DNA from 3 places in the Nonomuraea sp. NPDC050691 genome. Region 3 is predicted to be linked to each of the others. Evidence: predicted binding sites of a transcription regulator. Region 3 holds the regulator's gene; each other region holds the start of a gene.
What was found. Region 3 encodes HrcA, which represses chaperone genes, less so after heat shock. Its sites were predicted from a motif close to TTGGCACTCTCNNNNNGAGAGTGCCAA; they were not measured.
Positions count from the first base shown of each region.

Region 1 (3,202 bases), on a different contig from region 3:
GCCGGAGGATGAAGTCCCGGTCCAGCCGCTCTCCGGGGCGCAGCCGTACGGTGTGGCCGTCCTCCTCGACCACGTGCAGGCTGGAGGAGACGTCCCGCAGGTCGAGACCGGCGGGGTCGAGGGTCACCGCCAGCGACAGCCGCACCGGCGCGGGGAAGCCGGGCAGCAGCACCGGCGGGGTGATCCGGGAGGCGTCGGGCACCGCGCCGGTGTCGGGCATCGTGCCGTCCCCGGCGGAGGGGCCGTCGAGCGGGGTGCCCGGGATGTACCGGGGCGCCACCACCAGCGGGAAGCGGAACGTGGCCGCGCCGTCCTCGTACGGCAGCGGCTGGCTCAGAGACATGCGGACCGTCACCCGGTCGCCGGGCAGGATGTTGCCCACCCGGATCGTGAACACGTCCGGCCGCTCCTCCTCGGCGATCGCCGCCCGCCTGCCCTCGCGCAGCGCCCGGTCGTAGTCGGCCCGCGCCTGACCGCGCTCCTTGAGGACGCCCTCGATGACCCGGTCGCCGGCTTCCATCCGGAAGGCGGTCACGGCCGCCCGGTCGGGGAGCGGGAAGACGTACGTGGCCTCCAGCGTGACGTCGAACGGGTTCCGGAACCCCTGGGCCACCTCGACCCCGGCGACGAGGCCGGAGACGGCGGCCGTGACGTCCACGCTCTCCAGCGGCAGGTTGCCCCGGTCGGTGCGCAGCGCGCCGAACCCGGCGTCCGGCACCGGCCGGCACTGTCCGGGCTCGAGTGGAACGATCTTCATGCGAGCTTCCTCTCTTCGAGCATCGCCAGCAGCGGGGCGGCCGCGCCGAGCACGGCCTGGACGTCGTCGATGGAAGGAGCGCGGCCGGCGCCGTCGAGCACCAGCGTCACGCCGGGCGCGAGCCTGATCCCGCGCACCAGCCCTCCGGCCGGGGCGCCTTCCCCGCCCTGCCCGCCGGCCCCGGGTGGTACGGGAGAGGCCGGGGCGGGGGAGGGGGCGCGACCGCGCGGCGGGCGCGCCCAGAAGCGGACCTCCCCGCCTTCCGGCGCGCGGTCTTCCGGCGCGCGGTCGAGGGAGACCTCCGGCGCGCCGTCGAGGGGGGACGTGGCGGTTGCCGGGGGTCCCTGTGTCGCGGGGGATGCGGCGACGGAGCGAGCGTCCCGCGCCGCGTCCTGAGGGCCGGCGGCGACGTCCTCCGGCTGGGCCGCACCCTCCAGCATGGCGTCGGTCGCGCCCGCCAGGGCCACCTGGATGTCGGCGATCGACAGCCCGGCGGCCTGGAGGCGCTTGACCGCCACGAGCTGGAGCAGGTGGCGCCGGCCGTAGCGGGCGATCCGGCCGCGCCGGGACAGCGGCGGGTCGACCAGGCCGATCGTCGTGTACCACCTGATCAGCCGCTCGCCCGGCACCTCGCGCACCCGGCCGTTGCCGTTCGGCCCGCCCGCGCGCAGCAGGCCGGCCGCCCGCTCCGCCAGCTCGCCGATGGTCCAGGTCTCCTCCATGCCACCACGATGACACTGTCACTGTTGCAGTGTCAATGTTGGAGGATTAAAGCGCCAGAAATCGTGCAGAAGAGCAGAGATGTCGTACTACGGGGAGGAACACATCATGGCTCCTATCACCGGACCCCTCTCGGGCGAGGCGAAGAGCACGGTCGCCGAGTGCCTCCAGGGCACCCTCGTCGACCTCGTCGACCTGTCGCTGGTCGCCAAGCAGATGCACTGGAACATCGTCGGGCCGAACTTCCGCTCGATCCACCTTCAGCTCGACGAGCTCGTCTCGCTGGCGCGTACGCACGCCGACACCGTGGCGGAACGCGCGTCGGCGCTGGGGATCAACCCCGACGGCCGCTCCTCCACCCTGGCGAAGAGCACCAAGCTGGCGCAGCCGGAGAGCGGCTGGATCGAGGACGGCAAGGTCGTGGCCACGATCACGGACATCCTCGACGGGATCGGCCGGCGGTTGCGCGAGCGGATCGAGGAGACCGACGAGCCCGACCCGGCCAGCCAGGACATCCTGATCGCGATCGCGCAGGACATCGACAAGGAACGCTGGATGTTCCAGGCCCAGCGCTGACCGCGCCGGTGAAGCCCGGAGCCCCGCGCGGCCCCGGGCTTTTCCATGCCGTACGAGGCGCCGCGGAGCAGCGAGGAGATGTGGGCGATATGCACGGATGCGGCAGGCCGGTGGGCCGGGGTTCGCGTGCCGTTCGGCGGCCGGGATCCCGCCATTCATGTCCATGCGGTCGACTAGCGTGGATCCAGAGGGAGGCCTGACCATGTCCCGCAAGACTCTCCTCCGCACGGGCCCGCTCCGCAGGGAGGCGGTCGGCCCGTACGGCCCGCTCGCCCCGTACGGCGGCGACGGGCTCGTCCTGCCCGCCGGGTTCACCGGCCGGGTCGTGGCGCGCTCCGGCCGCAAGGTGGCCGGCCTGACCTGGCACGCGGCGCCCGACGGCGGCGCCTGCTTCCCCGACGGCGCCGGCTGGATCCTCGTGTCCAACTCCGAGTTGCCCCTGCTCGGCGGCGCCGCGGCCCTGCGGTTCGCCCCGGACGGCACGATCGCCGACGCCTATCGCATCCTGTCCGGCACCGACCTCAACTGCGCCGGCGGCGCCACCCCCTGGAACACGTGGCTGTCGTGCGAGCTGGGCCACCGCGGTCAGGTCTTCGAGTGCGACCCGTACGGCGCCCGCGCCGCCCGGCCCCGCCTGGCCATGGGGCGCTTCCGGCACGAGGCAGCCGCCTGCGACCCCGACCGCCAGGTCGTCTACCTCACCGAGGGCGAGTCCGACGGGTGCTTCTACCGGTTCGTGCCGGGCGACTGGGGCGACCTGACCGAGGGGCGGCTGGAGGTGCTGTGCGTCTCCGGCGGCTGGCGGCCCGTGCCCTCGCCCGCCGCGCTGCTCAAGGCCACGCGCCATCAGGTGGAGGAGGCGCGCCGCTTCGACGGCGCCGAGGGCTGCCACTACGCCGACGGGGTCTGCTACCTCACCACCAAGGGCGACCGCGGCCTGTGGGCCTACGACGCGGAGACCTCCACGCTGGAGCGGCTGTGCGGCGGCGTGCGGGCCGTCACCGCAGCGCCCTCCGGCGACCTGTACGTGACCAGGGACACGATGGGCGTCGACGTCATCACCCCCGACCGGGCGATCACCCCGTTCCTGCTGCTGGAGGGGCACACCGGCGCGGAGCTGACCGGGCCCGCGTTCTCGCCCGACGGCTC
Region 1 is NZ_JBFAIA010000142.1:2,285-5,486, reverse strand. It holds gene AB0H81_RS33780 (VIT domain-containing protein) at 1-757, opposite strand, end outside; gene AB0H81_RS33775 (helix-turn-helix domain-containing protein) at 754-1,479, opposite strand; gene AB0H81_RS33770 (DNA starvation/stationary phase protection protein) at 1,586-2,053, shown strand; gene AB0H81_RS33765 (alkaline phosphatase PhoX) at 2,256-3,202, shown strand, end outside.
Region 1: a site for HrcA is predicted at 1,489-1,515, ahead of AB0H81_RS33770 (DNA starvation/stationary phase protection protein). Genes of this name have one in related genera too.

Region 2 (3,202 bases), on a different contig from region 3:
GTGACGGTGAGCCGGGCGTCCACAGTGGCTGAGTATGGAGGGAAGCGGACTGTGCGGCTATATGCCGTCGAAGGGCGGCCACCTCGTCGCCGAGGGCTGCGAGATCTTCCCTGATCTCGTTCCGGAGCTGAGTGACGTCGTGGGTGATGCCGATCATCGTGGCAATGATGCCGTCAGTGATGTGCACGCCTGCTTCGAGTGCCCGCACGCGCGACATCAGGTCGAGAAGATGCGCTTCTACGTCCACGTATTCCTGCCTTTGCAGAAACGAGGAAGGGTCTCCTGTGGCGGTGAACCGGCCAGGGCCCACTATGTGAGCGCACAGTGACAGATGGTTGACCCTTGTGGCAGGCATCGCTCCTGGCCGCAGGTGTAGTTCTTTGTCCCGCAGCTGAGGTTCTTTCTCCCCCGGGACAAGATCTCGTGTGAGGCGGGGACCGCGAATAGGTCCTTGCCCTAGAAAACGGGTCAGCTGTGCCCGTGCCTGAAGGGGCGGATCTGCCAGGGCGGGCTTGAAGGAAACGGATCAGATGGGTCCGTACCGCAGAGTAGGGATCTGCGGCTGTGAAGTGCAGCGGAGATCGCCTATACCGCGATCGCACGGGCGTCCGTGCATGTGTCGGTTCGGATCGTCCCTCCCGACACTTCCGATACGGGCGCAGTGCGAGACGACGTCCTCGCCTTCCTGGCGGGACAAGCAGGAGAATCGACGTTGAGCTGGCTTGAGATGGGTGTGCGTCGGGACAGGACCGACGGCGGCTCACGTCGTCTATGCACGTCACCGGCCCAGCAGCTCATGCGTGCCTTGTTGCCGGGCTCGGACGACTTCTGCCACGAGGGCCGAATGTGAATCCGGCTCAGCGGCTTGGGGGGCGCGCTGAGCCAGTGTTCGCGTGTGTGCCGGGGGTTCCGGTTTGGGTACGGACTCCAAGCGCGGATTCGAGGACCCGCTTGTCGTCCGGGGTGGCCTGCCCTGCTGAGGCCAGCTCCTAGTGGCGGCCGTTACCGGGGTCGAACTGAATCAGTTCGTGGCGGCGGCTGCTGCGGGGGTTGAGCTGGAGGAGGACGAGGACGACGACTCGCTCTTGCTCGACTCGCTCTTGCTCGACGACGAGGAAGAAGAGGACGAGGACGACGACGAAGAGGCGGGGGAAGAGGACGACGACGAGCGGCTGTCCGTACGGTAGAAGCCCGAGCCCTTGAACACGATGCCCACCGCCGAGAACACCTTGCGCAGGTTGCCCTGGCAGGCGGGGCAGACGGTCAGCGCGTCATCGGTGAACTTCTGGACGACCTCGAGCTGCTCACCGCAGTCGTTGCAGGCGTACTGGTAGGTCGGCACGCGCTCCTCCTTCAGGCTTGCTTTGGCACTCGAGCTGTGCGACTGCTAATGGTAACCGATCCGGTCAATCGGCTATTCCAGTACCTGGGCGATCGCTCGTCGTACGAGGTCACTGCGACCTCAGTGCGACCTGGGCGGTTGGGCGGTCTCGTGCTCGCGGTCCGGCCTGGTGAATGTTCCGGTCTGTGCTGGTCGTGCCACGGGCCCCGTTACTCCAGGCCGCGTTCGCCGTACCAGCCGGCCAGTTTGCCTCGGCGGCTCACTGCCCGCAGTCGTCTCTCCACCTGGTCCCGGCAGGCCGCCGTGGTCACCACCAGGAGCTGGTCGTCGGTCCGGACGCGGGTGGTGGCCGACGGGACGAACGACTTGCCGTCGCGGACCACGAGCGTCACCTGTGCCCCCGCCGGGAGCCGGAGTTCGAAGACCTCAACGCCGTGCAGCCCGGAGCCGGGCGGGATCCGTATCTGCAGCAGGTCGGCCTGGAGCTCTTCCAGCGGCGCCGCCTCGACCTCCAGGTCGTGGGCCTCGCCCGGCGCGGCCACGCCCAGCACCCGGGCCACGAACGGCAGCGTCGGGCCCTGCAGCAGCGTGAACACGATCACGATGATGAACACCTCGTTGAAGATGTCCTTCGACCCGTACACGCCCTCCGCCCAAGGGATGGTCGCGAGCACGATCGGGATGGCGCCGCGCAGGCCCGCCCACGACAGGAACGCCTGCTCCCGCCAGCTCACCTTCGCGACCCGCGCCACCCGGGCCAGCACCGAGCTGAACAGTACGGACGCCGGGCGGGCCAGCAGCACCAGCACGGTGCCGGCGATCAGGCCGGGCACGATGGCCGACGGCATCTCGTTGGGGCTGGCCAGCAGCCCCAGCATCACGAACAGCCCGATCTGCGCCAGCCATGCCGCTCCCTCGGCGAAGCCCCTTGTCGCCGCCCGGTGCGGCAGCCGGGAGTTGCCGAGGATCAGCGCCGTCAGGTAGATCGCCAGGAAGCCGGAGCCGTGCAGCAGCACGGCACCGCCGTACGAGACGAAGGTCAGCGCCAGCACGGCGATCGGGTACAGGCCCGAGGCGGGCAGGGCCACGCGGCGCAGCGCGTACGCGCCGGCGGGCCCCACGGCGAGGCCGACGGCGGCGCCGATGACCAGCTCGACCCCGGTCTCCAGCAGGAACATGCCGATCGACGGCGTCGTGTGGGCCGTGGCGCTCAGCAGCACGACGGCGATCACGGTCGGCGCGTCGTTGAAGCCGGACTCGGCCTCCAGCACGCCCGCCAGCCGGGGCGGCAGCGGCAGCCGGCGCAGCACGGAGAAGACGGCGGCGGCGTCGGTGGGCGCCAGCACCGCGCCGAGGATGAGCGCCGTGATCGGTTCGACCCCGAGCAGCAGGTGGACGGCCAGCGCCAGCACCGCGATGCTGACGGCGACGCCGACGGTGGCGAGGATCAGCGCCAGCGGCACCGCCCGGCGCACGTGGCTCCAGGTCGTGGTCAGACCGCCCTCGGCGAGGATCACGGCCAGGGCGGTCATGCCGATCTGCTTGGCCAGGTCGGGGTTGTCGAACGGGATGCCGACCCCGGCCTCGCCCAGGACCAGTCCGAACCCCAGGAACAGCAGCAGGCTGGGCAGCCCGCTGCGGTGCGCGACCCGTACCGAGGCGATGGCGGCGATGACGATCGCCGCACCGATCAGGAGCCAGACATCAAGTGGCATCTGGCCCCCTCTCGCACGTTCGGTCACATAAGCCTAGTGAGTTCCCGAGGGCTGATCGCCCAGCGCACCCGCTGGTCATGCGGCTCGGAGGGGACGTTCTCGACGAGTTCGCCGGGGTGGAGCAGCGCGACAGTCGGGACGTTGG
Region 2 is NZ_JBFAIA010000010.1:33,253-36,454, reverse strand. It holds gene AB0H81_RS06625 (hypothetical protein) at 1-247, opposite strand, end outside; gene AB0H81_RS06620 (FmdB family zinc ribbon protein) at 1,022-1,342, opposite strand; gene AB0H81_RS06615 (potassium/proton antiporter) at 1,552-3,057, opposite strand; gene AB0H81_RS06610 (5-formyltetrahydrofolate cyclo-ligase) at 3,081-3,202, opposite strand, start outside.
Region 2: a site for HrcA is predicted at 1,365-1,391, ahead of AB0H81_RS06620 (FmdB family zinc ribbon protein). Genes of this name have one in related genera too.

Region 3 (3,202 bases):
CCGCCCACACCCACCACAGCGGGGGCCGCAGCAGCTTGGGGCTGACCCACGGCGTGGACAGGGGGCCGCCGCCGTACGGGCCGGCCGCGCCGAAGGGCTGCCCCGCGTACGGTGCCTGCCCACCCGGTCCGGGGTACGGCCCCTGCGGACCCGACGGCGGTCCGTAGTACGGCCCCTGAGCGCCGGACGGAGGACCGTAAGGGCCCTGCGGACCCGAGACCGGGCCCGGGGGCGGGCCGTACGGTCCCTGCTCGCCTGAAGGCGCCCCGTAGGGGCCCTGCGGGGGAGGCGCCTGCGGGTAGGGGGCGTGCGCACCCGTCGAAGGTCCCGGCCCGTAGGGCGGCGGCGGGTAGGCTCGCTGCTCACCCGACGGCCCGCCGTGGGGCGGAGGCGGGTACGGGGCCTGCTGCGGCGTGCCGTGGGGGCCCGTCTGGTACGGCTGCCGCCCGTACGGCGGCGGAGCCTGACCGCCCTGCGGCGGGCCGTGCGGGGGAGGAGCGGGCTGACCGGGGTACGGGCCGGATCCGGGCGCCGGGCCGGGCGGCTCGGACCCTGGCGGCTGGGACGGGGAATCGTCGGTCATGTCGGCCAGTGTGATCCCTAAGGCCGGGCCCGCGCCAGCAGCAGGATGGTCAGGTGTTATCGCACCTTGTGGGTGAGAGCCGTACACTTGGCACTCGGGAACACAGAGTGCTAGACGGTCGTTCCCGCGAGGCAGAGGCAGGAGGTGAGCACGTGCTCGACGATCGTAAGCTGGCGGTGCTCCGCGCCATTGTCGAAGACTACGTGTCCACCAACGAACCGGTGGGCTCCAAGGCGCTGGCGGAGCGCCACAATCTCAAGGTCTCCCCCGCCACGGTCCGCAACGACATGGCCGCGCTGGAGGAGGAGGGCTACATCACCCAGCCGCACACCAGCGCGGGCCGCGTGCCGACCGACAAGGGCTACCGGCTGTTCGTCGACCGGTTGTCCCAGGTCAAGCCGCTGTCCGCGGCGGAGCGGCGGGCGATCGAGACGTTCCTGGCCGGGGCGGTCGACCTCGACGACGTGGTCACCCGCACCGTCCGGCTGCTCGCGCAGCTCACCCGGCAGGTGGCGGTCGTGCAGTACCCGACGCTGACCCGCTCGACGGTCCGGCACGTCGAGATCGTGCCGCTGACCGAGCGGCGGGTCATGCTGGTCCTCATCACCAACACCGGCCGCGTCGAGCAGCGGGTCGTCGAGCTGCCCGAGGTCGTGGAGGACACCCGCATCGCGCACCTGCGGGCCGTGCTCAACGCCTCACTCGACGGCTGCGGCCTGAGCGCCGTGCCCGAGCTGGTCGCCGACCTTCCCGAGCGGCTGCCCGCCGAGGACCGGCCGGCCGTGGCCACGATCCTGTCGGTGCTGCTCGAGACCCTCGTCGAACGCCACGACGAGAAGATCGTCTTCGCCGGGGCGGCCAATCTCGCCGGCGCCGACTTCACCACCGGCCTGCGCGCCGTGCTGGAGGCCCTGGAGGAGCAGGTCGTGCTCATGCGGCTGCTCGGCGAGACGTCCGGCGACACCCCGTCCGCGCTCACCGTGCGCATCGGCTCGGAAAACCCCTATCTCCACGGCACGTCCATCGTCGCGACCGGATACGGTTCTGGCGACAACCAACTGGCACGCCTCGGCGTGCTGGGTCCCACGAGGATGGACTACCCCGTGACGATGGGCGCCGTACGCGCGGTGGCACGCTACGTCAGCCAGATCCTGGCTGCATCATAAGAGGTCGATAAGTGGCAAACAGCGACTACTACGCCACCCTCGGGGTGCGCCGTGACGCCAGTCAGGACGAGATCAAGAAGGCCTACCGCAGGCTGGCCCGGGAGCTCCACCCTGACGTGAACCCCGACCCTGAGACCCAGGAGCGGTTCAAGGAGATCACGCAGGCCTACGAGGTGCTGTCCGACGCGAACAAGCGCCAGATGTACGACCTCGGCGCCGACCCGTTCGGTGGCGCCGCGGCGGGCGCGGGGGCCGGCGGTTTCGGCGCGGGCTTCCCGTTCAGCGACATCATGGACGCGTTCTTCGGCTCGGCCGGCGGCTCCCGCGGTCCCCGCTCGCGCGCCCGCAGGGGCCGCAACGCGACCATCCGCGTCGAGCTCGACCTGCGCGAGACCGCGTTCGGCACCACCCGTGAGCTGGTCGTCGACACGGCCGTGCTGTGTGAGGTCTGCCAGGGCGCCGGCGCCGCGCCCGGCACCCACCCCGACACCTGCGACATGTGCAACGGCCGCGGCGAGATCTCCCAGGTCACCCGGTCGTTCCTGGGCCAGGTCATGACCTCCCGGCCGTGTCCCCAGTGCGGCGGCTTCGGGTCGATCATCCGCCACCCCTGCCAGGAGTGCTCCGGCGACGGCCGCGTGCGCACCCGCCGTACGATCAAGGTGCGCATCCCGGCGGGAGTCGAGGACGGCACCCACATCCAGCTCGCCGGCGAGGGCGAGGTCGGCCCCGGCGGCGGCCCGCCCGGCGACCTGTTCCTGGAGATCGTCGAGCGCCCGCACGAGATCTTCGAGCGGCGCGGCGACGACCTGCACTGCACGGTGCAGATCCCGATGACGGCCGCGGCGCTCGGCACCGTGCTCACCGTGGAGACGCTCGACGGCGCCGAGGAGATCGACGTGCGGCCGGGCACCCAGTCGGGGCAGGTCATCACGATGTACGGCCGGGGCGTGCAGCGGCTCAACGAGAGCGGCCGGGGCGACCTGCTGATCCACGTCAACGTCGAGACGCCGTTGCGGCTCGACCCGGCGCAGGAGGAGCTGCTGCGCGAGCTGGCCAAGCTGCGCGGCGAGGAGCGGCCTCCGGGCAAGTTCGCGCCGGGCCAGCAGGGTTTTTTCTCACGGCTGCGCGACGCGTTCAACGGGAGATGAGGGCGCCGCGCGGGAGAGACGGGCGGACGTGAGCGTTCCCGTCTTCCTGTCCGACGCCCTGGGCGGGTCCGAGCTGGTGCTCGACGGCCCCGAGGGGCGCCACGCCGCGGCCGTGCGTCGGCTGCGCGCCGGTGAGCGGGTGGACCTGACCGACGGCGCCGGCGCGGTCGCCGAGTGCGTGGTGCGCGAGGCGCTGAAGGACTCCCTGCGGCTCGACGTGGTCGGACGGTACGACGTGCCGGCCCCCCGGCCCCGGATCGTGGCCGTGCAGGGCCTGCCGAAGGGCGACCGGGGCGAGCTCG
Region 3 is NZ_JBFAIA010000138.1:16,751-19,952, reverse strand. It holds gene AB0H81_RS33425 (hypothetical protein) at 1-583, opposite strand, end outside; gene hrcA (heat-inducible transcriptional repressor HrcA) at 736-1,749, shown strand; gene dnaJ (molecular chaperone DnaJ) at 1,761-2,900, shown strand; gene AB0H81_RS33410 (16S rRNA (uracil(1498)-N(3))-methyltransferase) at 2,929-3,202, shown strand, end outside.